DNA from 4 places in the Shewanella sp. AC91-MNA-CIBAN-0169 genome. Region 1 is predicted to be linked to each of the others. Evidence: predicted binding sites of a transcription regulator. Region 1 holds the regulator's gene; each other region holds the start of a gene.
What was found. The regulator FliA, encoded in region 1, starts transcription of late flagellar genes. The targets are predictions, from matches to a motif close to CTAAAGNTNNNNNNNNNNNNGCCGATA.
Positions count from the first base shown of each region.

Region 2: AAEY98_RS11125 (DUF5610 domain-containing protein) is a predicted target of FliA. The motif match lies at 2,850-2,876, and genes of this name have one in related genera.
Region 3: AAEY98_RS15160 (flagellar protein MotY) is a predicted target of FliA. The motif match lies at 2,974-3,000, and genes of this name have one in related genera.
Region 4: AAEY98_RS09050 (cytoplasmic protein) is a predicted target of FliA. The motif match lies at 1,373-1,399, and genes of this name have one in related genera.

Region 1 is NZ_JBEOPM010000002.1:182,345-189,815, forward strand. Features, by position in the region: gene fliR (flagellar biosynthetic protein FliR) at 1-155, shown strand, start outside; gene flhB (flagellar biosynthesis protein FlhB) at 165-1,298, shown strand; gene flhA (flagellar biosynthesis protein FlhA) at 1,415-3,514, shown strand; gene flhF (flagellar biosynthesis GTPase FlhF) at 3,544-4,929, shown strand; gene AAEY98_RS03290 (MinD/ParA family protein) at 4,934-5,815, shown strand; gene AAEY98_RS03295 (RNA polymerase sigma factor FliA) at 5,808-6,527, shown strand; gene cheY (chemotaxis response regulator CheY) at 6,572-6,955, shown strand; gene AAEY98_RS03305 (protein phosphatase CheZ) at 6,969-7,471, shown strand, end outside.
Region 2 is NZ_JBEOPM010000011.1:44,542-52,012, forward strand. Features, by position in the region: gene AAEY98_RS11115 (Fe(3+) ABC transporter substrate-binding protein) at 82-1,089, opposite strand; gene AAEY98_RS11120 (ferredoxin--NADP reductase) at 1,305-2,054, opposite strand; gene AAEY98_RS11125 (DUF5610 domain-containing protein) at 2,197-2,814, opposite strand; gene AAEY98_RS11130 (FMN-binding glutamate synthase family protein) at 3,021-4,508, shown strand; gene AAEY98_RS11135 (hypothetical protein) at 4,677-4,871, shown strand; gene AAEY98_RS11140 (hypothetical protein) at 5,077-5,325, opposite strand; gene AAEY98_RS11145 (ABCB family ABC transporter ATP-binding protein/permease) at 5,609-7,402, opposite strand.
Region 3 is NZ_JBEOPM010000017.1:114,757-122,227, forward strand. Features, by position in the region: gene AAEY98_RS15145 (Na+/H+ antiporter family protein) at 1-1,060, opposite strand, end outside; gene AAEY98_RS15150 (peroxiredoxin) at 1,451-2,056, shown strand; gene rnt (ribonuclease T) at 2,181-2,846, opposite strand; gene AAEY98_RS15160 (flagellar protein MotY) at 3,034-3,903, shown strand; gene ybgC (tol-pal system-associated acyl-CoA thioesterase) at 5,209-5,610, shown strand; gene tolQ (protein TolQ) at 5,600-6,289, shown strand; gene tolR (protein TolR) at 6,289-6,717, shown strand; gene tolA (cell envelope integrity protein TolA) at 6,718-7,471, shown strand, end outside.
Region 4 is NZ_JBEOPM010000008.1:41,337-48,807, forward strand. Features, by position in the region: gene rlmC (23S rRNA (uracil(747)-C(5))-methyltransferase RlmC) at 1-790, opposite strand, end outside; gene ohrR (transcriptional regulator OhrR) at 780-1,271, opposite strand; gene AAEY98_RS09050 (cytoplasmic protein) at 1,435-1,629, shown strand; gene AAEY98_RS09055 (SpoIIAA family protein) at 1,730-2,110, opposite strand; gene mdtD (multidrug transporter subunit MdtD) at 2,379-3,788, opposite strand; gene AAEY98_RS09065 (TMEM165/GDT1 family protein) at 3,800-4,354, opposite strand; yybP-ykoY riboswitch at 4,450-4,561, opposite strand; gene AAEY98_RS09070 (aromatic amino acid transport family protein) at 4,820-6,022, shown strand; gene AAEY98_RS09075 (S46 family peptidase) at 6,238-7,471, shown strand, end outside.

The DNA.
Region 1 (7,471 bases):
GCTTCCCTGTCACTATGGTTAGTGGTTTGTTGATTTTGTGGTTAACGTTAGCACCTATCATGGCGCATTTTGATGAAGTGTGGATGGCTGCGCAATTACTTATGTGTGACGTTTTGCAACTTCAATGTCAACTAAATGGCTCAGTGGTATTTTAAGGGGCACATATGGCAGAAAGTGACAGCGGTCAAGAACGCACTGAAGAACCCACAGGAAGGCGACTTGAACAAGCTCGAGAAAAAGGTCAAGTCGCTCGCTCTAAAGAGTTAGGTACCGCAGCGGTTTTGCTTGCTGCATCTGTTGGGTTTTCGATGACAGGTCCGGCTATTGCCAAAAGCCTCTATACCATTATGGAGCAGATACTTTCCATGGAGCGCGATCAGATTTTTGATACTAACTCCATGTTCCGAGTATGGGGGGTCGTCGGCAATGAGCTTGCAGGGCCATTAATTAGCTTTATTGCTTTGCTGGCGTTTGTGTCTTTCCTAGGCAATATTGTGTTAGGTGGCATGTCTTTTTCAGTCAAAGCGTTTATGCCTAAAGGCAGTAAGTTAAATCCCATGAACGGTTTTAAGCGTATGTTTGGCACCCAGGCATTGGTTGAGCTTACTAAGGGTATTGCTAAGTTTTCGGTGGTAGCATTATCGGCTTATTTTTTATTAAAATTTTATTTCTACGATATTTTGACTCTGTCCAGTGATCACCTGCCGGGCAATGTTTATCATGCTCTAGATTTGCTTATCTGGATGTTCATCTTACTCTGCAGCTCGATGTTATTGATTGTAATTATTGATGTGCCATTTCAAATTTGGAACCACAAAAAACAGTTAAAAATGACTAAACAGGAAGTCAAAGACGAATATAAAGACACTGAAGGTAAACCTGAAGTTAAAGGCCGGATAAGACAAATGCAGCAGGAGATGGCGCAACGACGCATGATGACCGAGGTGCCTAATGCGGATGTTATTGTGGTTAACCCAGAACATTATGCAGTGGCAGTTAAATACGATGTCAGCCGATCATCAGCCCCTTTTCTCATCGCTAAAGGTGTCGATGACGTAGCTTTTAGAATACGTGAAATAGCTCGAGAGCATAACGTTGCTATTGTATCGGCCCCGCCGTTGGCTCGTGCTATTTACCACACGACTAAAGTGGATCAACAAGTGCCAGAAGGCTTATTTACTGCTGTTGCGCAGGTCTTGGCTTATGTATTCCAGCTTAGGCAATATCAAAAAGGTAAAGGTCGTAGGCCAAAACCTATCCCGCTTAAACAACCCATACCAGATGATTTAAAGCACTAATAACTAATCTATTTTAGATAGATAACATTTATGGCTTAATTTTTGCTTTGTATGTTTATTCGCGTCAAATAACAGTCCATTGACGCCGTGATCTGACATAAAGGGTTCATCTTAATATGGATGCAAAAGCAGCTTTTGGCCAAATGAAACAAATGAAAGTATCTACTTTTAAAGGGATCGGAACGCCTTTATTAGTACTTGCTGCGTTAGGAATGGTGGTTTTACCTATTCCTGCTTTTTTGCTAGATATTCTGTTTTCATTCAATATTGCGTTGGCTTTAGTTGTACTCTTAGTTGCTATTTATGCTGACAGACCACTCGATTTTGCTGCTTTCCCTACCGTATTATTAATTGCAACGTTACTAAGACTCGCTCTAAACGTCGCCTCTACCCGTATTGTATTGCTTGAAGGTCATAATGGTGGTGCCGCTGCGGGTAAAGTCATTGAGGCTTTTGGTTCTGTGGTTATTGGCGGCAATTATGCCGTTGGTTTAGTGGTGTTTATTATCCTTATTATCATTAACTTTGCAGTAGTAACTAAAGGTGCGGGGCGTATTGCTGAGGTGAGTGCTCGTTTTACCTTAGATGCAATGCCGGGTAAGCAAATGGCCATTGATGCTGATTTAAATGCTGGCACATTAACCCAAGACCAGGCGCGGATCCGCCGTGCTGAAGTAACTCGTGAAGCCGATTTCTACGGTGCGATGGACGGTGCTTCAAAGTTTGTTAAAGGTGATGCCATTGCAGGGATCATGATCCTAGTCATCAATATGATTGGTGGATTTGTGATTGGTATGATCCAGCATGGATTAGACTTTTCTAGCGCGGTTGAAATTTATACCTTACTAACCATCGGTGATGGTTTAGTTGCACAAATTCCCGGTTTATTGCTGTCTATTGCCGCGGCTTTAATGGTGACGCGTCAAAACGAGTCAGGCGATATGGGCCAAATGATGTTCAGTCAGATGTTTGACAGTCATAAATCATTAGCCATTGCAGCTGGGTTACTCTTTATTATGGGTATTGTGCCTGGTATGCCTCATGTTGCGTTTTTGACATTTGCATTTATTACCGCTGGTGCTGCGTACTTTATTTACAAGCGTAACGTTGACAAAAAGCAAGCTGCACTAACGTTAGCAACTAAAGGGCCGGTTGAGAGCAAGGATAAAGAACCTAAAGATTTAAGCTGGGACGATGTGCGCCATGTTGATACTATTGGTCTTGAAGTCGGATATCGCTTAATTCCGCTGGTTGATAAGTCTCAAGGTGGTGAATTATTAGGCAGGATCAAAGGCGTACGTAAAAAACTGTCACAAGAATTAGGTTTTTTAGTGCCAGCGGTGCATATTCGTGACAATCTAGACTTATCACCTAATGCGTATCGAATTTCGTTAATGGGCGTCGTAGTGGGTGAGGCTGAAGTTAGGCATGATTGTGAATTAGCCATTAATCCTGGCCAAGTTTACGGTAAACTAGACGGTATTGAAACTCGCGACCCAGCTTTTGGTTTAGAGGCAGTTTGGATAGCGCCAGAGCAACGTGAACATGCACAAACTTTAGGTTATACCGTCGTTGATACTGCAACGGTTGTAGCGACTCACATAAGCCAGTTACTGAGTAATAATGCTGCTAAGTTATTAGGTTACGAAGAAGTCCAGCAGTTAATGGATATGCTTGCCAAGAACTCTCCTAAATTAGTGGATGGTTTTGTACCAGATGTCATGCCTCTGGGATCAGTTGTTAAAGTGATGCAGAACTTACTGAATGAAGGGGTATCGGTACGAGATTTACGCACCATAGTGCAGACACTATTAGAGTACGGTACTAAGAGCAATGACACTGAAGTATTAACGGCAGCAGTGCGTATAGCGTTAAAACGTATGATCGTACAAGAAATCTCTGGACCAGAACTCGAAATCCCTGTCATAACATTGGCGCCAGAGTTGGAACAGATGTTGCATAAGTCTATGCAGGCGACTGGCGGTGAAGGACCTAATATTGAACCTGGTCTTGCAGAGCGTATGCAGCAGTCATTATTAGACGCTGCACAGAAGCAAGAAATGGTAGGGCAACCAGCCATTTTATTAACATCGGGTATGCTTAGGTCAACGCTGTCAAGATTTGTTAAATACACTATTCCAAATTTACGAGTGATTTCATATCAGGAAATCCCGGACGAGAAACAAATTAGAATTGTTTCTGCAGTAGGCCAATAGTGATAACGTCAGTTTATAGAGGTGCATAAGTGAAAATTAAACGATTTTTTGCCAAAGATATGCGCGCTGCATTGGCTCAAGTAAAAGAAACCTTAGGTTCTGACGCTGTCATTATGTCAAATAAAAAAGTCACTGGCGGAATCGAAATTGTCGCTGCTGTAGATTATGATGAACCTAAAGCCGCCATCGCATCACAAGCGCCGACTACCGGTTTTATGGATGTTAGTGACGATAGGGTGTCATTAGGCGCTAAGCCTGTGATGAAAGCTCAATCAAAGGTGAACCCACCTCCTGAGGCCGACTCTTTACAAGCCTTACTTCAAAAACAACATAATCGCATGACACAACAAATGTCTGTCAGCCAAGATGAACCGGATTTACCAGAATGGGCCCGCCAATTACAAGGGGCAAAGTCTGCTAAACCAGCATCAACTTTTCAATCGCAAGCGGCACCAGAGCAAGCTAAAAAAACCAATAAAAATCAATCTGCTGATATGGATGCTCTGCGCGAAGAAATGGCTTCATTGCGTAACTTATTGACCCATCAAGTTTCATCGTTGATGAAAGATCAAAAAAAGCGTACCGATCCTGTTGGCGCAATGCTAGAAAGTAAATTGATTGCAGCAGAGTTTTCTCCAGCCGTTGCTGCTAAACTAGCGGGGCTAAGTCAACACTACACCCCAGCCGATTTAGTGAGAGCATTACCACAAAGTTTAGCCAATTTACTCGACAATCAAGGCGACGATATAGTTAAACGTGGTGGTGTTGTGGCGTTTGTTGGTCCAACCGGTGTAGGTAAGACAACTTCTTTAGCTAAAATAGCCGCTCGCTTTGCCGCCCATCATGGCCCAGAGCAGGTAGCATTGATTACCACAGACCATTATCGTATTGGTGCCTATGAGCAATTAGCGACTTATGGCAAAATAATGGGCTGTCCGGTTAAGCAAGCACATGATTTAACCGAATTAGAACAAATTTTATATCAATTTAGAAATCGTAAGTTAGTATTAATTGATACCGCAGGTATGGGACAGCGAGATATGCGCTTATATCAGCAACTGGATAATTTAACAGCAAATAGTAGGATCCCAATTCGGAGCTACTTAGTCTTATCTGCGACTGGTCAACGTCGTGTGTTACAAGATGCTGTAGAACATTTTAAACGAATTCCATTAGCGGGTGCGATTTTAACAAAGTTAGATGAATCGATATCAATTGCAGGTGCATTGAGCGTATTGATTCAAAATGAGTTACCATTAAGCTATGTTACTGACGGTCAACGTGTTCCTGAGGACATGAAAGTAGCAGATACGTTAGAGTTGGCTAAAAAGGCTCTCGCGGCGTTAAATGAAACAGAACAACAATCGTCACAAGACACAGTGTGGTCTAATGACACAGCCTATGCATTTGAGTAAAGATATGACTCGGGATCAAGCAAGTGGTTTACGTATGATGAATCAACCAAATAACGATAAAGTTAAAGTAATTGCCGTATCCGGTGGTAAAGGCGGAGTGGGTAAAACCAGTGTGTCAATTAATACTGCGGTAGCACTAGCTGAAAAGGGCAAACGCGTATTAGTGCTTGATGCCGATTTAGGTTTAGCCAACGTCGATGTCATGCTTGGGATACGTGCTGAGAAAAATTTATCTCATGTTTTGTCCGGAGATGCCGAATTAGATGACATCATTGTTCGTGGGCCTAAAGGTATTGGTATTGTTCCTGCCACATCGGGTTCTCAAGCGATGGTTGAGTTGTCGCCAGCACAACATGCTGGACTTATCCGTGCATTTAGTGAAATGCGAACTCAGTTCGATATTTTAATTGTGGATACTGCTGCTGGTATATCAGACATGGTGCTGAGTTTTTCTCGTGCATCACAGGATGTATTGATAGTCGTTTGCGACGAACCAACATCAATTACTGATGCTTATGCGCTGATTAAAATTTTAAGTCGTGAACATGGTGTGTTCCACTTCAAAATTGTGGCAAATATGGTACGTAGTTTACGAGAAGGTATGGAATTATTTGCTAAACTCAGTAAAGTGACGGATAGATTTTTAGATGTTGCTTTAGAATTAGTGGCAACAATACCATTCGATGAAAATTTACGTAAAGCTGTTCGTAAGCAAAAGTTAGTTGTTGAAGCGTATCCTAAGTCGCCTTCAGCTATCGCTTATCATGGATTAGCCAATAAAATTATGACTTGGCCAGTTCCACAACAGCCAGGTGGTCATTTAGAGTTTTTTGTTGAACGTCTTGTACAACGTAAGCCGATACAAGAAGGAAGAACGAGTGAATAAAGCCGCCGCGTATACTCAGTTCGATAACAAAACGTCTATTGTTGAACAGTATGCACCGTTGGTAAAAAGAATTGCTCATCATATGCTGGCAAGATTACCAGCATCGGTGCAACTTGATGATTTATTACAAGCTGGGATGATGGGGTTACTTGAGGCCTCATCTAAATTTGATAACAGTAAAGGGGCTAAGTTTGAAACCTTTGCAGGCATCAGAATTCGTGGTGCAATGATAGATGAAATTCGACGTGGTGACTGGGTTCCGCGCTCAGTTCATCGTAATAATCGTTTAGTAGCACATGCAATTGATGAATTGGGGCAACTGCTTGGAAGAGATGCCAATGATACAGAAATTGCTGAAAAACTTGATATGTCTCTCGATGAATACCATCATATCTTAAATGATGTTTCTGTTGGTAAAATCATAGGCATAGAAGACCTTGGCGTGTCGCAAGATGTGTTAATCACAGACAACGAAACGCCAGATGAAACCTTTGACTCGCTTGCTGAAATTCAATTCCAATCTGCATTGGTTGAAGCAATTAAGACATTGCCAGAAAGAGATGCATTAGTGTTGTCGTTGTATTACGACGAAGCATTAAATTTAAAAGAAATCGGTGCCATCCTTGAAGTTAGCGAATCGCGAGTAAGCCAGATATTAAGTCAGGCAATGCTCAGATTAAAAGCGAAACTCAAGCATTGGACACAAGAATAATAACTTATCTAGAGCAAACGAGTGTCAGCTCACCGGAGGAAACCTTGGACAAGAATATGAAGATTCTTATTGTTGACGATTTTTCAACAATGAGGCGTATCATTAAGAACTTGTTGCGAGATTTGGGATTTAATAATACCCAAGAAGCAGATGATGGCTCAACAGCCCTACCTATGTTACAAAAAGGCGATTTTGATTTTGTGGTAACAGACTGGAATATGCCTGGAATGCAAGGTATTGATTTACTTAGAGCAATCCGTGCAGATGATTCGTTAAAGCATTTACCTGTGCTAATGGTAACTGCAGAAGCTAAGCGTGAACAGATTATTGCTGCAGCGCAAGCCGGTGTAAATGGTTATGTCGTAAAACCTTTTACCGCAGCTACGTTAAAAGAAAAGTTAGACAAAATCTTTGAACGACTCGCATAAGCAAGGATAAGTCATGCAGGCATCAATATCGGGGTTAATCACTCTCGAACAGGCCCAAGAACTTGTTGAATTGCTTACCTTGGGTCAACAAGATAAAGCCGATGAAATGATCAGAGAGCTTGCAACGCCATTGCAGCGTGAGCTTTTTGAAGAAGTCGGTAAGCTAACTCGACAACTCCATAGTGCACTAAAAGATTTTCAAGTTGATAACCGTTTATCTGAATTAGCCAATACCGAAATACCAGATGCTAAAGAAAGATTGAACTATGTTATCGACATGACAGAACAAGCTGCAAATAAAACCATGGATGCAGTTGAAGAATGTCTACCTTTGGCCGATACCATCATTAGCAATATACAATCAGTGACGCCAATGTGGGATAAATTGATGCGTCGTGACATAGAAATGGGTGAGTTTAAGTCACTTTGTCATGATGTTCAGCAGTTTATGTTACATAGTGAAAATGATTCTAATCGTCTTCGCGAGTTATTAAATGAAATTTTGATGGCGCAAGA
Region 2 (7,471 bases), on a different contig from region 1:
TCTATCAATCTATCAATCTATCAATCTATCAATCTATCAATCATATCGATAATGCGCTGATAATGTTTAAACAAGCTTCAATTAAAGATCAAATTTCACTTCATCAAGCAGTTTTACAGCGTCTTGATGGTATTCAGCCAACTTATAGATAGGCAAACTATCGGCTTTAAAATCACCCCATGACGCCACTAATTCAGACGGTTCGACATCAGCCTTTACCGGATATTCCATATTAACTTCAGCATACATTTTCTGTGCAACGTTTGAAGTAAGAAATTCCATTAGCTTAATCGCATTATCTTTATGCGGTGAATGTTTGGCTAATGCCATACCTGATACGTTTACATGAGCACCACGGTTCTGTTGATTAGGAAAGTTAATTTCAACCGCTTCAGCCCAGCTTTTCTGATTTTTATCCATCAGCATGTTGCCGTAGTAGTAGCTGTTACCGATAGCAATGTCACACATGCCTTCTTTAACTGCTAATACTTGATCACGATCATTGCCTTGAGGCTTACGAGCTAAATTAGCTTTTACCCCTTCTAACCAGGTTTTCGTTTTTGCTTCACCGTCATGGGCAATCATCGACGCCACTAATGCGACGTTATAAGGGTGTTTACCGCTGCGGGTACAAATTTTACCTTTGTATTCTGCTGAAGCTAAGTCTTCGTAATCGATGTCAATTTTACCGCTACGCTCTTTGGAAGAATACAGATTACGAACACGCATCGTCAGCGCATACCAATTGTTCTGTTGTGACCGATATTGAGGGGGAATATTGCTATTAATCACCGCACTGTCGACGGGAGAAACAAGATCTTTTTCCACTAATTCCATTAAGCGAGAGAAGTCAGATGTTAACACCACGTCAGCGGGAGATAGGCGACCTTCACGCACCATACGTTCTGCAATGCCATCTTTAGCAAAAACAACCTTTACGTCGACACCACTTTGCTCGGTAAACTTTTCTAGAATAGGTTCAATCAGGAAAGCTTGGCGATAAGAATAAACCGTTAATGCATCTGCAGCACTCACAGAAGAAGCAACACAAGCCAAGCCTAATAATGCGACACTTTTTAGCAATTTCATTAATCAACGCTCCTTAACTGAATCAATATTCCGCCGCCACCGGCGCAATTGATAATGGTTATCAATTGCAACAGGGTAAGTGATCATATCAAAAGGAGCAAGTGCTGTTTCACATTCAGCGGTTAAAACGCCAAGGCTAAAACATCAAATTGTTATGCTGTAAGCCAATATGGCAAGCTTAAGCCACTATCATGGAATTATGATTGACCAAAACACTACCAGTATTTTTCGACCGTAATTTGTCCAGGCGCTCGTCGAAGATTTTTTACTAAGCCTTTTTCAACTAAAGCGGTTTGCGCATCATTTATCATTCCTGGGTTACCACAAATCATCACTTGAGAATGTTCCGCATTAATCCCTAAGCCTGCTTTCTGTTCAATTAATCCGCTGCTAATGCCATCAGGAATACGACATGATAAGCCTTCGGGATAATCTTCACGGGTCACAATGGGAATAAACACAAACTGTTGAGGATATTGACTAATAAACTGTTTAATCGTTTCTAAATAAGCTAAATCTTCACCAAGTCTTACACCATAAACTAGCACGACTTTTTCAAAGCGTTGCCAAGGCTCATCGGTTGCAAGCATAGAGATAAAAGGCCCCACTGCAGTGCCTGTTGATAACAGCCATAGGTGTTTACCTTGCAATGCCCCTTTAGGCACCTCATCTAAGGTCATAAAACCGGTCGCTTTGGGCGTGATTTGAATGGTATCACCTGGGCTTAATGCTTTTAGATCTGGAGATAACTGACCATCCTCTACCGCAACAGCCAGCACCTCGACATAATCAGTCCCGGGGGGATTTACAAGCGAATACGCACGCGCTACACGTTTATCATCACGCATTTGGCTGAGCTTAATAAACTGACCTGCGATAAAAGGTTCGACATCGGCTTTGATACGCAACGAGAATAATTTATCATTCCAATCAATGCGTTTTAGCACGGTACCGGTAATCCACATGACTTTGTTCCTTTTAGACTGGCGTATGTATTTATTATAATACCAATCTATACAGATATTTGCTTAATTAAAAGCCTCCCCGATTTATATCTATAGTGAATAATCACACGCGATTAACTCACTTAAAAGAACAGAGCTAAGTTTACGTAGTTGATGAATCTTGCTTAGCTGAATGGGCATCTAGGCGGTCTTGTTGAAACTGAGCAAGTTTTTGCTGTATGAGCTCATAGGTTTGATCGACTCCTGCTGCAATATCGCCTTCTAATACCTTGAGCCCAGATAAGATATCGCTAGCCTCTTTAAAACCTTGATCAATAGCATCACCAATTTTCACCATAAAACTGCTAACTTGCTCATCAAACCCCATGGATTTATTTTGTTGTTGATGTACCGAGAAGAAATTTGTCGCAAAGCTGACAATACGATCGGCTGTCGCTTCAGGAGAGTAATCCACTCCACTTTCAATACTCTTTTGAACTGAGTTCTCCCCCAGTGTTGGCGCAAGCTCTTCATTAATGGCTTCAATCGCGGCACGGTAAAGTAATGCCATAGACTTATCACCCGCAGCAATACTGACTTCTTCTTGCGCCGCTAAAATCGAATTATTCATCATTTGTCGACTTAGCTGATTGCTGGTTAACTTAGGCTCAACCGGGGAATTTTTCTCAGCTTGGTGGCTTGATGAAGTTTGCGATGTATTAACTGTTTTATTGTCACGCAGTGGACTGGCATTACTGCTATTTGATTGTTTAATTTCCATGATATTAGCTCGCATACAATGACCGATAGCTTAATTATCGACCAAAAAACTCATTTCTAAAGTCATAAATTAAAACAATTAAGAGAAATTTATTTATATCAATTTGACTAAAGAATAGCCTGTTGATTAACATCATCAATTTAACTTGCCCAAATGAACATCTGCTAATATGGTAATCAGATTGATAGCCAAATAGGAATAACAACATGCCGCAACAACATTGGTTCATGTGGGGAATAGATATTTTTTCTGGTCTTTTCTTAGTGTTATTTTGGTTATTACTGATCGCTGTAATTTACATGTTTATCGCTGATAAATTGCAAACCAAACAAGCCATTCGACACAACTACCCTGTTATCGGTCGATTTCGATATATATTTGAAAAACAAGGTGAGTTTTTTAGACAATACTTTTTTTCTCAAGATCGCGAAGAACTGCCGTTTAATCGAGCCGAACGTAGTTGGGTATATCGCGCAGCTAAAAATGTTGACAGGACAATTGCGTTTGGGTCGACACAAGTTCTGGATAAACCGGGTGCGGTAATGTTCATGAACTCAGCATTCCCTGTCAGTGATCATGACACTCACCAAACCATCGCGGTAATCATTGGTCCTGAATGTAAACACCCTTACACAACCGATAAAATTTGCCATATCTCGGCCATGAGCTTTGGTGCCTTGTCTCGCCCAGCCATTACAGCACTATCCCATGGTGCAGCAAAAGCAGGCTGTTGGCTCAATACTGGCGAAGGTGGGTTAAGTCCTTATCATCTAAAAGGACATTGTGATTTAGTGTTTCAGATAGGTACCGCTAAATATGGTGTGCGTAACGAGCATGGTCATTTAGACCCACAAAAACTGACCGATATTGCCGCTCATCCTGAAGTAAAAATGTTTGAAATTAAATTAAGCCAAGGTGCTAAGCCTGGCAAAGGTGGTATTTTACCGGCGATAAAAGTCACCGAAGAAATCGCAGCTATTCGCGGTATCCCAGCAGGACAAGACTCCATAAGCCCCAATGGCCACATTGAATTACATAATGTTGCTGACATTGTCGATATGATCAATCAAGTAAGAGATATCAGCGGTAAACCAACCGGTATTAAAGCGGTATTAGGTGACATGTCATGGGTTACTGAATTTCTAGATGAAATTGAACGTCGTGGTATTGAATATGCGCCAGACTTTTTTACCTTAGACAGTTCCGATGGTGGTACGGGCGCGGCACCACAAGCCTTAATGGATAATGTCGGCTTACCATTGCGCCAAAGTTTACCGTTACTGGTTGATTTACTTAATGAACGCGGCTTTAAACAACGTATTAAAGTGATTGCGACCGGTAAAATGATCATGCCGTCATACGTGGCATGGGCATTAGCCACCGGCGCCGACTTTATTGCTTCAGCTCGCGGAAATATGTTTGCCTTGGGCTGCATTCAATCGTTACAGTGCAACCGAGACACCTGCCCAACCGGTATAACCACTCACAATATACGATTGCAAAAAGGCTTGGATCCAAAAGATAAATCTGCACGCGTCGCAAACTACAATCATTTCTTACATTACGATTTAACCATGATCGCACATTCATGTGGTGTAACCGACCCAAGATACTTAACCCGTCATCATGCCCGAATAGTGCAATCAACGGGTGTAGCGGTCACTCTCGATAAACATTACCGACATATGCAATAAATTAAACCTCAACCCCAGTGAATAACTGGGATGCGCTGAGCGGATTACTGGGGTGCACTCAGCGGATTACTTTGCCGAATTTAAGAATAGGTGTACAATATATTTTGATATCGATCACAGTAAGTAGTCTTAATGTGATTTTAAAGAGGCATCAATTCAGGGGATTTCGTGTTGAACATAAAAACGAATGCAGCAGATCTAAATGTCAAAAGCTTAAGTTTAAGCTGCAGAAACTGTAATCGGATGACAGAAATCGAAGGTGAATTTGTGTGTTTTGAACAAGGAAAAATCAAACGCTTAACTTTAGATCCTTCTCCAGCTGCACTCATAAAAATGGTCTGTATTGGTTGGCAGAAAAAGTAAGCTTTTGATCATTAGTAGCAGCACTCGTCACCATTGAATCAACTCACTATAATTCCTATCTTCTTCCAAGTATTTGATACCGTAAACCAGCCAAATACTAGCGACTAAAGTCATTTGAACATGTCAAAATACATCCGTTGATATCACTTTATCTGCATAATGTGCAAATCAATGAACCAACATAAGTTGATTAACGCGATGTAAACTAAGAAAGCATGTCCTGCGGATCATCACTTTGTTTAATAATGTTTTTATCAAGGTCTTTGTTCATTGCTTTAGCTAAAGTGAGTCCTCGAGTCGTTACTCTCAAACCGGCACATAAGTCGTTATAAACTATTTTAATAGCATCATCAGACATGTTACGCGTTTTAAGCATTGCCATAATAGCAAACCAATCGGTTGTCACTTGATGTCGGGTGCCTTCTAGCGCCGCAATTAACGCAATATTATGCACAAGTCACCTCCATACACGAATTCGCACCTTTGATAAAATCCAATTGATTGAAAAATAAAGTTATCTGGAATAAATAACCCACAAGTTAGGCTATAGATTAACTGCGTTGATCACTGTCGTCAAAAGATTCATTCGCGTTAAATATATCCAGACGATTTAAACACCACTCAGCGCTGTTAAAGTAGTCAGATACTGAGTGTTTACGCTATAGAGAGATTTTTATTTGTGGCAACGACAGTATTTTACCCGACAACATCATAGCGCGATATCCATTGACCAACCCTTAATCATTTGGCAGATCTTTTTGTTCATGTTGAATATGCCAAAGCCGAGCATAAAGCCCTTGTTGAGCTAACAAACTGGTATGAGTTCCATGTTCAACAATCTTACCTTTACTCAATACAACGATTTGGTCAGCATCAATAATGGTCGATAAACGATGGGCGACGACTAAACTTGTATGGCCTTTGGCTGCATCTCGCAAGGCGCTCAAAATGGCTTGCTCTGAGCGTGAGTCTAATGAAGATGTGGCTTCATCGAACACTAAAATAGGCGCTCCTTTCAACACCGCGCGTGCAATAGCAACGCGTTGCTTTTCGCCGCCGGAGAGCTTTAATCCTCGCTCACCGACCTTGGTATTACCTTTATCCGGCAATGATTCAATAAAGTCACTCAAATGAGCCAATTTAATCGCCGCGAGAATCTCATCATGGGTAGCATTTGAGCGGCCATACCTAATATTTTCATAAATAGAATCATTAAATAACACAGTATCTTGCGGTACCACTGCGATGGCTCTTCGTAAGGCCTGTTGGCTAAGTTGACGCACATCAATACCATCAATAGTGATAGACCCACGGTCAACATCATAAAAGCGGAATAACAGTTTAATGATAGTTGACTTACCTGCGCCACTGTCGCCCACTACGGCAATTTTTTTCCCTGCTGGCACATCAAAACTAACGCTGTTTAAAATAGCGCGTTGGTCGTAATGAAAGCTCACATCAGTAAACTTTATTGCCCCGACAGTTGGACTGGCTTCAATAGCATCGACGCGGTCTAACACTTGTGGTTGTTTGTCTAAAATATCAAACATACGCTCAATATTGGCTAATGCTCCACGGATCTCACGGTAAACAAAGCCTAAAAAATTTAATGGAATGAACAGCTGCATCATAAAAGCATTAATGAGAACAAAGTCACCAATTGTCATCGAGCCTTGGCTCACTTCATAAGCCGCCAGCGCCATCATAGCCGTCATCGCAACAGCAATAATTAATGCTTGTCCACCGTTAAGAGCAAACAATGATAAACGGTTTTTTCGCTTTGCAACTTCCCATTGTTCAAGTGCGGAATCATACCGTTGTGACTCAAATTCTTCATTGTTAAAATATTTTACAGTTTCATAATTTAACAAGCTATCGATTGAACGCGTATTAGCCAGCGAGTCAGCTCTCGCAGCATCGCGCACATAACCCGTGCGCCACTCTGTCGCCACAATTGAATAACCAATATAGGCCACCACAGAAAATAAAGTGATCAGTGCAAAACTGGCGCCATAGTTATAAAAGAAAATACCGATCACTAAGGCAATCTCAAGCAGGGTTGGCACAATATTAAATACCATAAAGCGCATTAAAAAACTGACGCCACTTGTGCCGCGTTCAATATCACGAGACAGGCCGCCAGTACGGCGATCTAAATGAAAATCAAGATCGAGCCGATGTAAATGTTCAAAAACGGCTCTTCCAAGGCGGCGAATAGCGCGTTCGGTAACACGGCCAAATAACGTATCTCGTATCTCGCCAATTATAACATTCAGCAAACGCACCATGCCGTAAGCTAGCACCAATCCAACAGGAACGGCGATGAGCTGGGCTGAAGATTGCTTATCAAGTGTATCGACTAATTCTTTCAGAATAAATGGCAGTGCAACACTCGCAATTTTAGCAACGATTAAGCAAATCATTGCTAACAACACTCGTGCTTTAAATTCTAATAAATATGGCCATAATAATCTTAAAACATGCCAATTTAACTTCCCTACCGGGCCTTCGAAATACGCAGAAGGTCTCATTTATGCTCCAATTAATTACCACTGCTATAGGCAGTTCGCCACGACCTAATATTGATTGTCTTATTATAT
Region 3 (7,471 bases), on a different contig from region 1:
AGAACGAAGAGCCAATTCCCATGGTGATCAATAATCCAACAATAAGCATCAGTAATGCGGCTAACGCTTTGTTGTCACCAATGATGTCACCTAGAGAGGTCACTAGTGTGCCAACTTCCCCGGTAGATTTAACTACTGCAGCAAAGCCTGCTGCTGCAATCATAATAAAGCCGATGCTGGCCATCATGTGCACACCTTGATTAAACAGGTCTTTGCTTACTTCGTGTTTAATGATTCCAGAAAAACGAAAGATAATAAATCCACTTAATGCACCAAATATCATCGAATCAGTTTGTAATTGAACGATTAAAGTGACCACTATTGCTGAGAGTGATATCACTAGGCTTTTTCGACTTATCGTGGTTTCAATATTGTCGCTTACCACTGGTTCTTCAATCATATATTGTCTAGGTTTGCGGTAACTAATAAATATTGCGGTGAGTAAACCTACAACCATGCCCATAGCAGGTAATAGCATTGCGTTAGGAATTTGTTCACGGATTGCATTTAGCCCATTTGTATTTAAATTTGCCAACAGGATATCATTGAGGAAAATACCGCCAAAACCGATGGGTAGAATCATGTACGTGGTGACCAAGCCAAATGTGAGAATACAGGCTATAAGACGGCGGTCGATATGTAGCTTTGAAATGACATGCAGTAATGGTGGAATAAGAATGGGTATGAAAGCGATGTGAATAGGCAAAATATTTTGTGATGAAACCGCCATTAATAATATTGTGACCAATAACAACCAACGTACAACTTGAGTATTACTACTATTAGGTTCTTTACCGAGTTTCTTTATAATTGAATGAGAAATCAATGTTGTTAAGCCTGAATGTGACAAAGCTGCTGCAAATGCACCAAGCAATGCGTAGCTTAGGGCTATTTGAGCGCCGCCGCCTAGGCCATCATTAAAGGCTGCAATTGTTTGATGAATATCTAATCCACCGACTAAACCGGCGACAACAGCACTGATGGTTAGTGAGACCACAACGTTAATTCGAATAAAGCTTAAAAACAGCATTAAGCAAACCGCGATAACAACCGCATTCATAATCATTTTTCTTAAAAGTAAGTGAGGCCGCTATTCTTGACTGTCTAGTGTCTATTTGTCCAGCGCATATCGCTTTTTTAGGTATTTTTTGCTGATAGTTAGCTCAGAATTATTTGCTGTTTAACATGTGGTTGTTGATAGTGATGAGTGAAATCTTGTTATCAAATCATTTTGTCATATTTGAAACTTATTATTTAATGGGTCATCATGTTTTATTTTTCAGCAAGTAAACCAACTTTCATCTGAAATGACTTATAAGTCCGTTAATTTAGATGTATGGTATACGACTGATATAAGTCCCAACGGTATGGGTAATTGCTTGGTGGATCATCATTTTGCGATACGCATATACCGTTGTTGAGTGTTTAAGCCATTAAATGGAGATAGATAATGAGCGTATTAGTAGGCCGTCCAGCCCCAGATTTTACCGCAGCAGCCGTTCTTGGTTCTGGTGAAATTGTTGACACATTTAACCTTGCTACCGCAATTAAAGGTAAGCCTGCAGTTATTTTCTTCTACCCACTCGATTTTACTTTTGTATGCCCATCAGAGCTAATTGCTTTTGATCACCGTATGGAAGAGTTCACTAAACGTGGTGTTGAAGTGATTGGTGTTTCTATTGATTCACAGTTTACTCATAACGCATGGCGTAACACTCCAGTAGACAAGGGTGGTATTGGCCAAGTTAAGTACACTCTAGTTGCTGATGTTAAGCACGAAATTTGTAAAGCATACGACGTAGAGCATCCAGAAGCTGGTGTGGCTTTCCGTGGTTCTTTCTTAGTAGACAAAGAAGGCCAAGTTCGTCACCAAGTGGTTAACGATTTACCACTAGGCCGTAACGTTGATGAAATGATCCGTATGATTGACGCACTTCAGTTCCATGAAGAGCACGGTGAAGTTTGTCCAGCGGGCTGGTCAAAAGGCGAAAAAGGTATGACTGCAAGCACTGAAGGTGTTGCTGCATATCTAAAAGATAATTCTGACAAGCTATAATCTAGCAAGTTAGAGACAATAAAAAAGCTGCTTCGGCAGCTTTTTTATTGGATAAAATTAATACTTTGTTATCGCACTAGCTGAGTGTAGATGGCTGGCATGAGATCAAAGGGCTGAGTATTCATTATTCGCTTGCTGAGTCGGTATCATCTTCCACAGCCGCTAATGGCCAACCACCCAATGCTTTCCATCGATTGACTATAAGGCAAAATAGTTCGGCGGTACGTTCGGTATCATATAATGCTGAATGGGCTTCATTGTTGTCGAAATCGATCCCTGCCATTTTACAGGCTTTAGCTAATACTGTGTGTCCAATAGCCAGGCCTGCAAGTGTCGCGGTATCAAAGCTCGCAAAAGGATGAAAAGGAGAACGTTTTAAACCATTTCGTTCAATAGCCTTGTTAACAAAACCTAAATCAAAAGCGGCATTGTGCGCGACAATGATACTGCGATGACAATCTGCTGCTTTTTGGGCTTTTTTTACTTCTTTAAAAATCTCTAAAAAAGCGACTTTTTCGTCTACTGCACCACGAAGTGGATTAGTGGGGTCTATACCATTAAAAGCTAAAGCTGCAGGCTCTAAGTTCGCGCCTTCAAAAGGCTCAATATGAAAATGAAGGGTTCTATCAAGTACAATGATCCCATCACTATTCATTTTTAGTAAGCTGACGGCAATTTCAAGCAACGCATCGGTATTAGCATTAAACCCAGCAGTTTCGACATCGATAACAACAGGGAAATAACCACGAAATCGGTGTTTAAACTTATTAGCGTCGCAAATATCAGTCATTACAGTTTTTATCCTCAATAGCTATCATTCATCGGTGCAAATGATATAAGCCGAGTATTATGCGCAAACTCAAGCGCAGTGTCATGTTTGATTGTGGTTTTTATCATCGATTAAACATGATTGTTTACTAAAGGAACTGACTTTATGGCCGATAGAACAAATGTAATCGGGTATAAAGGGTGGTTTTATGTGGCGAAAACTGATGGTCCTCACAAGTTTGTGTCTTTGCTCAACGGCTAATGCCGATTTGAGGCACTACGTTGCGTCACTGGAAAACTCAGCATGGCGTATCGGTGAGAACAATCCGATAGAATGCCGTCTTGAACATGATATTCCTGACTATGGGCGTGCTGTGTTTACCAGTAATGCCGGTAAAGAGCTAAATTTACATTTTACGTTAGATATGTGGTTAAAACCTGATTCGGTGACCAACGCGACATTAATTAGTCGAGCCCCTAGTTGGCGTCCTGGACACAATTCTAAAGAAATCACTCAACTGACTTACAATAAGCAATTTAATGGTGAAGTACCCAAAAAAGCCGCTTGGTCGATGTTGAATGAATTGAGTCAAGGAATGGAGCCCACGTTTTATTATGCGGATTGGTATAATCAAAACGCTAAAATTGCCGTGGGATTGTCGTCAGCTAATTTTGGCGGTAAATACCGTGAATTTCGCGCCTGCTTGGCTAATTTACTGCCTTACAGTTTTGATGATATTGCTTTTACAGTGTTAAATTACCAAGAAGGCGGGGTAGAGCTGACTCGTTTTTCTACCCAACAATTACAGAAAATACAGCGTTATTTGTCTTATGACCCTGAAGTCGAGCTTGTACTGATTGATGCTTACACCGACAGTTACGGTGGACGCTCGGTTAACCAAAAGGTGTCAGATAAACGTGCGGACTCAGTGAAAGATATTCTCATTGCTAGTGGTATTCCTAAAGATCGGATTCATACATCGGGTCATGGTGAAAAACGCCATGTAACAGGCAATGATCTTGCAGAAGAACGTAAGATGAACCGCAGAGTCGTGATTAAAATAACCAAGCCTATATAAACCCACTCATGTATCACTCACTGCTCAGCCATGGGCAGTAGTCCTTATTACTGGATATGATTGAGATATCAATTTACTTGAGTCAGCTATTTTTCTAATAAATAGTATTGATACAATAGCCAAAGTCTCCCTGTGTTTATCAGTCTGCTTTACTCGGCATTTATTCAACATTCGTAACACTAAATTGAGCCAAATCGACAATACTCTTTTATAAATGAACCATCGTTCCTTTAAGAGCCTAATCAATAAAAAATGTAAGAGTATTTTGCGTGGTGATCATTTGAAAGGGTTCAACCTATCAGTAGCGCTCGAATTTACAATTTTTTTCGCAAAGCTTCTCATTTGGGTTTATAAAGATGCTAAAAAAAAGGTAAAAAAAACCCACTTAATCCAAGTGGGCTAAATAATTTGCAATCAACAAATTTAAGGAAGGAAGTCAAGCATAAGAACTAGGGATAACTGAGGTATTGGGTTACATCAGTTTGGAGTTCTTGGTTTTCAACATCTGAATCAGATGTGTCCTGAAAACGAGGCAATAATAGAATGTATACACTAATCTGACAAACTAGAAAAATTAAGTGTTAGCATTAGTAAAGCTAATGCTTTGTGGCTGTAGTGATATGTTATTTATACTCTAATCGTCTTATATAGCGCTTTGTTAGGTTATTACTTATATTTTATGCATAACTATTCGGATTAGTTAATTAGGCAACAGTAATATTTAACAAATAGTATATATCCCGTCATGCTGTAAAGTCTGCTTACTCCTTTTAATATGTTAAATATTACTCTACACCACTATGGATATGATTATTCTATCCATATTTAAGGTGGGATTTTACGGTTATCTCTTCTTGATGTTTAACACACAGCATATGGTCATCAAGACGAGTAAGATAATGCTATTAACTTAACAATTGATAATGTATTTGCTAAAAAGAGGTTGCTGAATTTTACCGGCTTAACATTTATTCACGTTTACATTTTGCAAAGTGTGCGATGGTAAGGGGGATTCGCAGTTTACTTTTACCTGATTATTGTCTTTTTGTGAGTTTTAGGCCGTAAAAGTATGCTGTTGTTACCAGGAACAATTCTATTTATATGACATGTTTTGTTTAATAAATTGTTAAATTTTTGGGTAAACACATTAATAAAGCTTCATCTCTTACAGTTCCTGAGGTTTTTAGTGTGTTTTAGCGCATTTTGAGCAAAATAAAGTCTGCTTTTCCCTCGGTACAATATTCACAAGCGTGTTGGTACTCGGTATAGTAAGCCAACTTTTACAACCTAAAAATTGATGTTCAGATTATGTTTGTTTGGCCTATTTCAATCTATTACGAAGATACCGATGCCGGCGGTGTTGTGTACCATTCGAATTACTTAAAATTTTTTGAACGAGCCCGAACGCAATGGTTAAAAGCAATGGGTGTTCGCCAAGCTGAACTGTTGGCAGAAGATATTGCTTTTGTCGTCAAACATGCAGAATTAGATTTTCGTAAAGCTGCAAAATTTGAACAGGATTTCGTGGTTGAATCCAAGGTTATAGAATTAAAAAAAGTGTCGTTGGTATTTCACCAGCGCCTAGTTGATCATCAAGGTGATTGCTATTGTGAAGCGACTGTTGTTGTCGCGTGTATATCTTTATCACGTATGCGTCCCCGTGCTATTCCCCTAAATATTGTTCAGGAGTTTGACAGTGCACGCTGAAATTTCATTTATTGGTTTGTTTTTAGAAGCCAGTGTGTTGGTAAAGTTAGTTATGCTGACCTTGTTGGCATTATCGATTGCCTCATGGGCAGTGATCATTCAACGCAACAAATTATTAGGCTCTGCAAGAGTTAAGTCATTACGTTTTGAAGAAACGTTTTGGTCTGGTGTTGATTTAAATCGTCTTTACAAAGAATTAATTGCGCGTGGTAGTGCTATCTCTGGTTTAGAATCGATGTTTGTGGCTGGTTTCAAAGAATATACTCGTTTGAGCAAAGTAAACAGTAAAGCTCCTGAAGCGGTTATGGATGGAACGTCTCGAGCAATGCGAGTGAGTTTGTCGCGCGAAATGGAGAAACTTGAAAACCATTTACCGTTATTGGCAACGATTGGTTCAACCAGTCCATACATTGGCTTGTTTGGTACGGTATGGGGAATTATGAATTCCTTTATTGCACTGGGCTCGGTAGAAAATGCCACATTGGCAATGGTTGCACCTGGTATTGCAGAAGCATTGATTGCAACTGCAATGGGCTTGTTTGCTGCAATACCTGCCGTTATTGGTTATAACCGTTTTACAACGCAAGTTGATAAAATTGAAATGAGTTATGCTAACTTTATGGAAGAATTCTCCAACATATTGCAACGTCAAGCGTATAGCGAGAAGGAAGCTGTTTAATGTATCAGCGTAAACGTCGTCGTCCAGTTGCAGAAATCAACGTGGTACCTTACATCGACGTGATGTTGGTGTTGTTGATTATTTTTATGGTGACAGCGCCTATTGTATCGCAAGGAGTCAAAGTAGAATTGCCTCAAGGTAATGCGGAGTCGTTGCCACCTGATAGTAAGCCTCCTATCGTTGCATCGATTGACGCAGAGGGACAATATTTTTTGAATATCGGCAGTAGTTCTAACTCTGAAGTTATGGACTTAGAGCAAGTATCAACTGAAGTTGGAGCATTAATCCAACTTGAACCGTTAAGGCCAGTGGTTGTAAAAGCGGACCGCACGATACCTTATGAAAGCGTTATTCAATTAATGATTAGCTTGCAAGGTGCTGGTGTGCCTGCCGTAGGGCTAATGACCGATTCACCAAAGGAGAAATAGGTGGCTGGAAATTCAGATTTAACCGTACCAGTTTCTATTTCTGCTGGTATTCATATTGGATTTATCGTCATTCTTGCTTTAGGCATTAGTTTTGATGATAAGCCCAAGCAAATGCAAACGGCAGCAGCAAGTGCACCTGCCGTTCAAGCAATTGTAATTGATCAACAGAAAGTGAATGACAGAGTTGAGCAATTAAAGAAACAAAAGCAAGATGTGGCTAAGCAAGAAAAAGCCCGTCAAGCAGAACTAGAACGTAAAGCATCGGAAGCTCGCCGTGAGCGTGAACGTGAGCAAGAAAAAATTAAAACTTTAGAGATCCAGCGTAAACAAAAAGAGCAGGAAACTCAAAAGGCTAATGACGCCGCTAAAGCCGCTCAGGCAAAGCAAGTGCTAGAAAAAGAGCGAGCAGATAAAGCTGAAGTAGTACGCAAGCAAAAAGAACAAGAGCAAAAAGCTTCTGAGGACGCAGCTAAGAAAGCCGCTGAAAAACGTAAGCAAGAAGAGGCTGCTGCGAAAAAAGCTCAAGAAGAACGTCAACGTGCTGATGACGAACGTAAACGTAAAGAAGATGCTGAGCGTAAACGTAAAGCAGAAGCTGATACTAAAGCGCGCCAAGAACGTGAAATGGCAGAGGCTATGGCTGCTGAACAAGATTCACTTTCTAAAACACGTAACAAGCAAGTGTTGTCAGAAGTTGATAAATATAAGGCCATGATTATTGCCACTATTCAACGAAATTTAGTTGTTGATGAGT
Region 4 (7,471 bases), on a different contig from region 1:
CGATCTCAATTCCAGTTAAACGGGTATTGCTGTTAGCGCAATGCAGTCCAAATCCACCGACACCACAAAATAAGTCCCAAATATAGTTCGGTTTGAATTCAGTAACCCACTCCCTCGCTATTTGATACAACTGGGCGGCAACCTCCGGATTAGTTTGAAAAAAGCTTTTTGGCCGTATGAACAACGGTACATTATTAAGTTGTTCTTCTAATCGTGTTGTTTCCGTTAAAAATATTTCCCTTTCGCCTTCTAGAATAGCCATGTGGATTGGCTGAATATTGGCCGATACTAAGGTGATTTCGGGAAACTCTTGTAATAATTGGGGTAATTCTCGTTCAATTCTCACGATGGCTTGGTCACTACGTAATACAAAACGCAGCATAAACTGGCCACTACTTTGGCTGCGAGTCAGTAAAATAAATTTTAGCTCGCCTTTGCTCTTATCGACCCGATAAGGTGGTATGCCTGCTTGCTGCACAAATCGCTCTAAACGGTGTAGCAATAATTGCATATCTTTAGGGTATAACGAGCAGTCACATAAACTGACCGGCTCCCCTTTAGGATTAACCAAACCTAAAATAGGTTTGTGAGCTGCACCTAAAACGACCATTTTGGCTTTATTACGAAAACCTGATTCTGCGCTTAATATTGGCGCTAACCATTGTTTAACTGAGATGCCGCGAAACAAATCGGTTAATTGTTGTTGCTTTACACTCACTTGCTCAACCATAGATAGTTGAATATTGCGGCATGACAGACAATCGCCACGCTCAAAATAATCACATTTCACAGCTGCTCGCCTCTCCGGAATTTAACATGGTAAATGCTTGATCACACAGTTGCTTTAATTGTTGTAAGTCTTCAATAGTGCCACCCACTTTACAACGCATCTGTTCAGGAATACTCAACGCTTGCTGATGTAATTGCTGGCCTTGCTCAGTAACATGTAACACTCGCACGCGTTCATCTAACTCACTGCGACCACGGCTCACTAAGCCCTTGCCTTCTAAACGCTTTAGCAAGGGCGTTAACGTTCCAGAATCTAGATGTAATTTTTCACCTAAGGTTTTAACACTAATCCCCGGCTCTTTCCAAAGTACCATCATCACTAAATACTGAGGATAAGTCAGCGATAACTCATCTAATAATGGTCGATATGCGCGGATCATCGCATTAGTCGCACTATACAATGAAAAACACACTTGATTTTCAAGTGCTAGCGGGTTTTGCGCTGAAGGTAATTGAGACTCAGTAAGCGCTTTATTAGACATAGGCTTCACTCCACTAACCAATAATATGAGTTAATTATAACATTGGTTGTGCGCAACCTATAATCAAAAAAAGCTCAACGAATGCTTTTTAGCAAAAATGTGTCAAGCACTTCGATTTTCAGCCGATATACTATTACCATCCGACTTTATATTAAGGTTAACCATGTCAATTAGTGTTAATTCACCGTCTTCAATGCCAACAACGATTGATTCTGGCAGCAGCTTAAAAGTGGCCGTAATGGCTAAAGAACAGCAAAAGATTGAAGGTCAAATGGCATTGCAGCTCATTGAAGCAGCGCAACCACCTGCGCCGCAGCCCGTTGGCAACAGTGGTCACAATGTTAATACCACGGCGTAAATGCTTATAGCCCTAGAGAATCTGTTCCTAGGGTTAATCATGCCATCACAACGGTAAAGATCTAGGCATCATTCGAGATAAACATACCTTGAACATCGTATTAGTATCGAAGCCATTTCAACGCATCATCTTCATCGTCGAAATATTTTATCTCGCCCGCAATAAACCAACTACCGACTTTGGCCGCCCATTCTTGCCAATCTCGATTGCCCCAAATGGCCACTCTTTCAAACTCAGATTTGTGCTTTAACCCCAGCTTTAAATCATCCCACGCGGCGCGCAAATCCCAGCCGTCGAGCTCGGTAGCATCGAGAAACAAACTCACTTTAGGTTGATCAACTTGGCTTAATGCCCCCTCTAGCATAGGGGTAATGACGAGATAGTCTTCGTGGGTTAATGTGCCAATGGCTTTTAATGTCACAAAAAACACATTTTCAATTCGGTTTATGCCTATCGATAAACCATGTTTCTTCATATCCATATCGTGACTCCTTTAACTATCAGCTTACTATCCGTTTACCATCCGCTTACACATTTACATGCACACGACTATCCATAAAGCTTATGCATGCTTATATTTTAACCAATCATACAATGAAGTGTGTGCAGGACTGCACAAAAAACTAATGGGAAATTAAAATTGAGGTTTATCTGTGTCATATTCAGAGCATCATTTTGATAAAAAATATCGCGTTATAAATAATCGCAAAATACCTTTTTTTATCCGAAATCGGCGAAATGATGCACTGTTATGAATGGGTTATCCGACGGCCATCGTCTTTAGATAATTGCGAAAATATCACTGCGGCTAACATTGTCATAAGACCAACGGTAACGAACGTCAGTTGGAAAGCGCCAAGTACCGTTCCCGCTGTACCGCTGCCGACATCGGTACTGAAGCCACCGAGCAAAGCACCTGCACACGCAACCCCTAAACTTAATGATAATTGACCTACTACCGACAATAGACTGTTACCGCTACTGGCATTAACATCATCAAGATCTATTAAGGTCACGGCATTCATGGCCGTAAATTGTAATGAGTTAATCGCGCCAAGAATCGCCAACAGAGCTAATAGCAACCAGTAAGGAGTTTGTTCGCTAACCAAGCCCATGGTCGCCAGCATAACGCCAAGCGCCAAAGTATTCGCGGTAAGCACTACTCGATAACCTAAGCGTTCGATAATCGGTCGAGCCACTGATTTGGCCATTATTGCTGCAGCGGCCAGCGGCAGCATACTCATTCCAGCCTGAGATGGTGAATAACCCAGTGCAACTTGCAGCAACAACGGCACCAAGAATGGCAATGCACCACTGCCCAAACGAGCAAACAGATTACCAAAAAGACCAATAGCAAATGTTTTGGTGTTGAATAGCGATGGCGAAAACAGTGGATTACTAATACGACCAGCCCGCAGCCAATATGCTATCAAACACGCCATACCACCAAATAACAGCAACATCACCCGTAAGTGTGGCAAGTGCAGTTCGCCGAGTCCTTCCATAGCGATGGTGATCAATAACATCGCAGCCCCAAACAACAAAAATCCGAAGCTATCGAAACGTGATTTTTCCTTACCACGCAGATCTGGAATGAACTTCCACACCGCATAACAACCGACTACACCGACAGGCAGATTGATCAAAAAGATCCAATGCCATGTCAAGTATTGCACCATCCAACCGCCCATCGTTGGACCAAGCAGTGGCCCCAGTAAACCGGGGATGGTGATAAAGCCCATAATCCGTACCAATTCCGAACGTGGATATGCACGCAGCACTACAAGTCGGCCGACTGGCAACATTAAAGCACCACCTAACCCTTGTACCACCCGAGCACCAATCAGCATGTCTAATGAATTGGACAATGCACAAAGCAATGATCCAAAGCTGAACAATAAGATCGCACCAAAGAAGATTTTTTTGGTGCCAAAGCGATCAGCGATCCAGCCAGAAGCAGGGATCAGCAATGCCACGGTGAGCATGTAAGCGATAATCACGCCTTGCATACGCAGCGGGTCTTCATTTAAATCACTGGCCATAGCGGGTAATGCAGTATTCAGGATCGTTCCATCGAGTGACTGCATGAAAAAAGCAATGGCAACAACCCAGGGCAACCCGCGGGCAGTATCTGCATCAAGAACTTGGTTATCGGACATGGAACCTCCTTTTACCACAGCAGTGTAGCGACCCCAAGTAGTGCAAACAACACAGCACAACCGCGATGAATCAGTTTCATGGGCAATTTGTTAGCACTAAAATGCCCAGCCAGCACAACGGGGACATTAGCAATTAACATTCCCAATGTCGTGCCGATGACAACCCATGTCAGTGCTTGGTATTTTGCCGCTAAGACTACTGTCACAATTTGAGTTTTATCCCCTATTTCAGCAATAAAAAACAAAATAAACGTCGCAGTAAAAGCACCGAGTTTATAGAAGCGATTATCATCATCATCCATTTTATCGGGTATCAGCACCCATAGTGCAATAGCAAAAAATGACCCGGCCACCAAATAGGTCGCCCATTGTGGATCAATCCACGCTATGGCCCATTGACCTAACCATGCAGCAAGAAAATGATTTAATAATGTGGCGAACAAAATGCCTGAGATTATAGCGGTTTTATTGCTAAATCTCACCGCGAGCAGTAAGGCTAATAATTGAGTTTTGTCGCCTATTTCAGCGATGGCAACAGTAAGCGTTGAGGCGAATAAAGCTTCCAATGTGATATTCCTAGGGGTAAATGACAACTAAGCACGAGCCACCGCATACCCCTTGATGCAGTTACTGTGCTTAGGTCTCGCTTGGTAAAATCACTGATTAACAGTGTGTTACTGTCTGCACCATGGCGTGAGGCCAATTATGTTGATACAGACATCTTGTGTGCCATAACAGCAAGACAAGATTAGCTACTCCCCTAAAACAAGTCGCATTATAACGATTAAATAATTTTATTCAACGCACTCATTTTACATTGTAAATTCGACATATAAATAACCCTACCCTACTCGTAACGCCGTAATGCTACGCTATTGCAATAATCACGTGTAAAAAAGTTTGGTCTATTGTTGTGTAATTGTTTATAAACATAGCTGTTAGCCTTTAACAGTCAAAGATCCTTGCCTGCTCTGTCACCCTTCTGCTAATGTCCGACACAAATAAAATAATAATTAAACAGGACGTTTTCTGTGAATTTTAAAACTTTAGGTTCTATTTCGATTGTCGCGGGAACGGCAATTGGCGGAGGCATGCTAGCGCTACCATTAGCAACAGCAGCTTTGGGGATGATCCCCGCATTAATCTTATTAGTGGTTATTTGGGGTTTATCGGCTTACACCTCGTTACTGATGTTAGAAATTAATCTTCATAGTGGTGTCGGCGATAACGTCCATGCCATTACCGGTAAAACACTGGGCAAAGTCGGCCAGCTCATTCAAGGTGGCTCATTCCTTAGCTTATTATTCGCATTAACCATGGTGTATCTAATGGGAGGGTCATCGCTATTAGAAACCCGTTTACAACCCATCGGCATTAACATGAGCAACCAAGTCGCCGTCATACTGTTCACGGTTATTTTTGGTGGCTTGATTGCTATTGGTGTTAAATGGATTGATAAAGTATCACGCATATTATTTACATCGATGGTGGTGCTGCTTGTCATTGTGGTGGCATTTCTATTACCAGACGTTAATTTAATCAGTGCACTAAACAATTACTCAACCGATGTAGCGTCGGGCACCGCCCTGCAACAATTATGGTTAGCAGCCATCCCAGTGGTATTCACTTCATTTGGTTTCCATGTGTGTATTGCCACCATTGTGCGCTACTTAGAAGGTGATGCTGCATCACTTAGAAAAGTGTTATTAATAGGATCGACCATTCCACTGGTTTGTTACATCCTGTGGTTGCTCGTAACACTAGGTTCTTTAGGCGGCGAAACAGTTCATAGCTTTGGTGGTTCACTGCCGAAACTGGTTGCTGCTTTGCAAGGCTTAGCCCAGTCACACATTATCAGCCAAGCAATTGATCTGTTTGCCAACCTTGCATTGGTGACCTCATTTTTAGGTGTCACCATGAGCCTATTTGATTATGTCGCCGAACTGACCCGAGCTAAAGATGACGCTGTTGGTCGTGCTAAAACATGGTTGATAACCTTTATACCGCCGCTGTTATGTGCGCTTTACTACCCAGACGGGTTTTTCAAAGTGCTTGGTTTTGCAGCCATTCCATTAGTGGTGATGATTATCTATTTACCCATTGCGATGGCATTAAAGCAACGCGCGCAGAAAATGGGCGGTTATCAAGTGTCTGGTGGCACATTGGGGCTTATCGCCGCAGGATTGCTCGGCACATTAATTGTTGTGGCGCAGTTGATGGTGGCATTAGCCTAAATCCGATGACTGATAAAGTGGATTTGTAAGCGAGTTTTTCAAACGCTGTTAAGATAGTAAAACATTTGTTAAAGTCAGGCTTAGCCTGACTTTTTTGTTTTTATGGTCCGACGTTTTTATAGTCCGCCAACATTGACCTAGATGATTAAACAAGAAATCGACACGACTTACGGCAATATTGATTACCCGTGAACACCCCAAATGGAATTATTATAATGAAAAAATGGTTATTAACTGTCGCTATGGCAGCCAGCTTTGGCGCTGCGGCAGATGAAGGTATGTGGCAACCACATCAACTTCCCGCTATGGCTGATGAACTTAAAGCAAAAGGCTTAGAAATAAGCGCTGATTCAATTTCAAAATTAACCGAATTCCCAATGAATGCCGTTATCAGCCTGGGTGGTTGTACCGCATCATTTGTGTCGCCAAAAGGCTTAGTGGTTACCAACCATCACTGTGCCTATGGCTCAATTCAGTACAACTCAACCCCAGAAAAAAACCTCCTTAAAGACGGATTTTTAGCCAAAACTTACGCAGAAGAATTACCGGCGACACCTGGTTCACGTATTTTTGTAACTGAAGCGGTAACCAATGTTACTGATAAAGTTAAAGCAAACCAGATGGATAAAGTGGGTAATGAGTTTTATAAAGGTATAGAACTACAAGAAAAAACCTTAGTTGCTGAATGTGAAAAAGAAGATGGTTACCGTTGCCAGGTGTATAGTTTCCATGGTGGCCTAGAATATTATCTTGTTAAGCAGTTAGAAATTCGTGACGTACGTTTAGCCTATAACCCAGCCGCTAGCGTGGGCAAATACGGCGGTGATATCGATAACTGGATGTGGCCTCGTCATACTGGAGACTTCTCATTTTATCGTGCTTACGTATCTAAAGACGGCAAGCCTGCCGATTTTAGCAAAGACAACGTACCGTACGAGCCAAAAAGCTTTTTAAAAGTATCAGCTAAAGGCGTTAGCGATGGCGACTTTGTGATGGTTGCTGGTTATCCTGGCCGTACCAACCGTTATCGCACAGCCGATGAAGTTAACAATCAGTTTAATTGGGCTTATCCAGAAGGCAAAGTCCTACAAGAGCGCATGATTAGCATCATCAAAGAAACAGCCTCTGAAGGCAGCGACGAGCGGATTAAATACGAAAGCTTGATTGCTGGTTTAGCTAATTATGCTAAAAACTTTACCTCGATGATTGAGTATTATGGAAAATCAACCATGCTCGCTGATCGTGAGAAAATAGAAAGCGATTTAGCAAACTGGATTGGTAAAGATAAAAAACGCCAACAGCAATATGGCGAAACACTATCAAGCTTAGAAAAGTTAGTGGCAAAGAGTCAGCAAAATCAGCAACGTGACATTTTATTAGGTTACATCGGTTACACCACTATGGTCACTACCGCACGTGATTTGTATCGCTTAGCTAATGAGAAAACCT